One region of the Peribacillus sp. FSL E2-0159 genome, then DNA from elsewhere that is predicted to be linked to it. Evidence: riboswitches for the same ligand, from Rfam matches in the RefSeq annotation. Region 1 holds a riboswitch; the other holds the start of a gene.
The links. Region 1 has a riboswitch for cobalamin ahead of NYE63_RS05840 (ribonucleoside-diphosphate reductase subunit alpha). Riboswitches for the same ligand answer to the same signal wherever they lie in the genome.
Positions count from the first base shown of each region.

Region 1 (2,206 bases):
AAGTAAATCGCGATGGCACCTTTACGTTGACCCAATTGATCGACACTTACAGCTGTCTGGTTGAATAGTCGAATCCAGGGAGTCGTGCCGGAACTGTTTCCAGAGAAACCTCGGATATCAGAACCAAGAGAGCGAATCTTACCAACGTAAAGACCGACACCGCCACCGAATTTAGATACTTTTGCTGCATCGTAGTTAGATAGGTAGATACCGTCAATGGAATCTTCAATTGCGTCGATAAAGCAAGAGCTTAACTGTCCATGTGTTTTACCTGCATTGGAGAGTGTAGGAGTTGCAACGGTCATATAAAGATTGGACATGGCCCAGTATGCTTCTTTTATAAGTTGCAGGCGGTGCTCCGTTTTTTCCAATCGCATGATTTCCATCGCGATGATCATGAAGCGTTCTTGTGGCAATTCGTAGACCTTGTCCTTTTTTGGGCGGGCTAGGTAGCGATCGTTTAATAAGTAGATGCCTATGTAAGAGAATAATTTATCTTTTTCCGGGTCGATCACCGAACCCAATTCCTCAATTTCCGCTTTTGTATATGAAGATAGCAGTTCTGATTTATAAATGGGATAACGCTGACCTTCTGAAAGCTGGGAGAGTTCCGTGATCAGTTCATAGAATGGGCCATAACTCATGCCTTCATAACCTCGATTAGCTTGTGCATCCCTATACATTGTATTCAATAGTTCTGCTGCAGCAACAAACGTCCAATCTGGAGCATCAATATCCACACCTTCAAGAGCGAGTTGTATCAGTTTTCTTGATGCCTGTTCTTCGGTTGAGTCACTTTTGCGATCAAGCCATTTTGTAAAACGCTTTTTGAACTTTTCCATATCGAGACGGCCTTCGAATTCCTTCGATAACATCTCAAGCTGGATGGATTTCGTTTTTGTGTCATTTTCACTTATGGTAGAGTTATATGTTTGAGTCATTAATAATCCTCCTTGTTAACTTCCGCTAAAATAAAAAAAACCGCCCAATGAATTGAGCGGATCAAACGATAGAATAAAAGAGCCATGAAAAAATAGCCATTATACTATCGTTTCATCATCTCAATCCCCGAAGAATAAGAAACGTGAAAAATTCAAGGCAGGTCTCCTGACTCATGATCATCCTACTTTGAGTCCTTCCCGTATAGAGAGCTATACAGTGGGTTTCTCATTTCGTCACATTTACAGTTGCGGGGACAGTTCCGGGTTTACACCGGATTCCCTTTTCAGCCATCACTGGCACCTTGGATTATAAAAAATTCTATATATAGTTATTATTATTGTTTGTGTAATCAATATCTAGTATTTATGCTTATATTATCGTAAGCCATATACGATGATAATTCAACTAATATATTTGAAAAAAACCAGACCTTATCTATTGACAAAGTGCGGGTAGAAGGTAAAGGAATGAAAGTTTTTATTGGGGAATGGGTAATTCAAGCGCTGATTTTACGGGGTTTTGTGTTAAAATAAATTGTCTAGTAAAGGTGGCTCTTCCTTATTACGATGAGGGGATTCGCGGAAAAATATTTATGAAAAAGGGGATATAATCTTGGAAAAAGTATTAGTTTTTGGACATAAAAACCCGGATACAGACACAATCTGTTCAGCAATCGCTTATGCAGATCTGAAAAAGCAGTTAGGTATCAACGCTGAACCAGTTCGTCTCGGTGAAGTGAATGGTGAAACTCAATATGCATTGGACCAATTCAAATTCGATGCTCCCCGTCTTGTGGAAAAAGTTGCAGGGGAAGCTGATGGCGTAATCCTGGTGGATCATAACGAACGCCAGCAAAGTGCTGAAGATATTGACCAAGTCCGTGTGTTGGAAGTTATCGACCATCACCGTATCGCTAACTTTGAAACAAGCGATCCTTTATATTACCGTGCGGAACCAGTTGGCTGTACGGCAACCATTTTAAATAAAATTTATAAAGAAAACGGCATTGAAGTCCCTAAAGCAATTGCAGGTCTTATGCTGTCTGCCATCATTTCCGATTCTTTATTGTTCAAATCACCGACCTGCACGGAGCAAGACGTTGCAGCAGCAATGGAACTGGCTGCCATTGCGGGAGTCGACGCTGAAACATACGGATTGGAAATGTTGAAAGCTGGAGCTGACTTGAGCGATAAAACGATTGCCCAGCTTATCACTCTTGATGCAAAAGAATTTTCCATGGGAATGGCTAAAGTGGAGATAGCAC
Region 1 is NZ_CP152053.1:1,172,514-1,174,719, forward strand. It holds gene NYE63_RS05840 (ribonucleoside-diphosphate reductase subunit alpha) at 1-941, opposite strand, end outside; cobalamin riboswitch at 1,080-1,261, opposite strand; gene NYE63_RS05845 (manganese-dependent inorganic pyrophosphatase) at 1,555-2,206, shown strand, end outside.

Region 2 (2,206 bases), 1.2 Mb from region 1:
TAAAATCACCTTGGGTAAATTCTGCGATTGACTTTTGGATGTTGTCTGTACTATTAAACAGTAATTCCAATTGCAATTCTTTTCCGTCTTTTTCTCTAAATGGTTTCCCCTTCACTTGTTTCCATCCAGCATCATCCAATAACTGTTTTGCTTTTTCTGCATCATATTCATAAGGCTCAATTTTAATTTTCGTGTATGGCAAAATAGGTGGAAACAAAGTATCAGCCTTTTTTTCCATACCATAAAAGATCTTATCAATAACAGCCTGTTTATTAAAAGCATGTTGGAGCGCTAACCGAACTTTAAGATCTTTAGTCGCTTCTCTATTTGAGTTAAGAAGCAGCGTTCTAGTAGCTGTAGGTTCTGACAATTTGGTTTCATATTGCCCTGAATTCTTCAAAAATTGGAATGAATCTTGGCTTATGACCCCGTTTCCAAAAATAAAGTCGAGTTCTTTTTTCTCAAAAGCTAATACTCTTGACTCACCGTCAGTAATGACTTTAACAACCACCTTATCTACTTTAGGTTTAGTACCCCAATACTGTTCATTCCTTTTAAAAACTGCAAACTCATTTTTCTTATATTCGCTCAATACCCACGGTCCTGTGCCAATCGGAGACTTGAGTCCGTCCTTAAATGTGTTTTGACTGTCAGGAAAAGCAGCTTCTCCTACAAATCTCAACGGTCTGATGTAAGTTAGTTCTTGAAGAGTTGGATAATACGCGTTGTTCAAAATAAGTTTAAATGTATATTCATCTATTATTTCAGTACCTTTGATTTGGTTAATTAATTCCACCCATTCATGTTGTTTGCGATTATCTAAAATGGTATCAAAGTTTTTCTTAACGATTGCAGCATTAAAGAGGGAACCATCTGAAAATTTAACATCTTTCCTCAGATGGAATACATATTCTTTTCCATCTTTCGATATATCCCAGCTCTCTGCAAGCCAAGGCTGAATTTCTCCGCCTTCACCGTAATAAACAAGGGATTCATATACCATAGCCTGGGAAAAAAACTCATTCGGAAAATATGTGTGTGGATTTAAGTCACCTATATCCCCAGGCCATGAAAAAGTAACAACTTTTTGTTTATCTTTATCTGATGTATTTTCTTGATCTATTGTTGTGTTGCTGCAACCAGTAACAAAAATTGTGAAAATTACTAGTAGTCCAACAAAAGAATGAAATAATTTAGACCGTTTTAAAAACATGTTTTCTCACCTTCAATTATGGAATTTTATCTATTTGAAAAATTACGAAATATAAAAAAGCATTTCCAACCAGATTTAACGGTCAGAAATGCTTATAGTTTAAGAACAAATTCGTCTTCTAGCACTCTAACACCTCCCTATCTCCCGTAGGTTTAACAGCATTTTTAGAACGGGCAGGTTTTCTGACTTAGGTTCATCATCTCCATGCGTCTTCCCGGATATTATCCAGTGACTTTCTTGCATAGGACTCACCAATACAGCGGCGGGACCGTGCCGGATTTTGCACCGGCTTCCCTTTTAAATATTCGCTATTAAACGAATATACCCATTCCAATAAAATATGAAATTTTCCCTCATCTTCATAGTAAAATATAGTGCTTGTCCATCTTAAAATTATTAAGTCAAAACCTTTTGATGCTTCCTTAACACTTTAATAGTTTCATCTCTAATTAATTTTTGATAAACTCAGCAACTAATCATTTCCATCCTAGAAATAAACTAAAAACAGTTTGTAAAAAGGAGAACAACTATCTATTCTTAAGAATTTAACAAATATTAAAAACTCTCCTATATTATACGGTTTTACGATTACAACTCTCTAAAAATGGATATTAACTATATGAAAATAAAATCAAAAAGTTTACCTAATACAAATTATATTCCTTATCACAAATTTATGCCATATCAAATTAAGATCCTGATGTTTTTTAACGGTTCGTTTTGTACGGAGGCAATAATCTTATACAAACAGTTATTTGTAACGACATATATGAATGATAGTGTGTAGATTTTTCATTTTCAGATTTGTATTGCTCCCTCCCGAATAAGCTGTTTTTATAAGTGAATACTCACTTTTTTATTTGAAAGCAACCTAATTTATGTAATAATAGATTCATAACAAAAAAAGAAAGTACTTGAGGGATTCTACATTGGAGAGTATGGAAGAATTACATGAAAAAATTGAGATATTGAGGAAAGAATTAATAACTACGG
Region 2 is NZ_CP152053.1:2,412,534-2,414,739, reverse strand. It holds gene nikA (nickel ABC transporter substrate-binding protein) at 1-1,213, opposite strand, end outside; cobalamin riboswitch at 1,368-1,557, opposite strand; gene NYE63_RS11935 (aspartyl-phosphate phosphatase Spo0E family protein) at 2,152-2,206, shown strand, end outside.
Region 2: linked by a shared signal. The riboswitch ahead of nikA (nickel ABC transporter substrate-binding protein) and the one ahead of NYE63_RS05840 (ribonucleoside-diphosphate reductase subunit alpha) in region 1 are both predicted to bind cobalamin.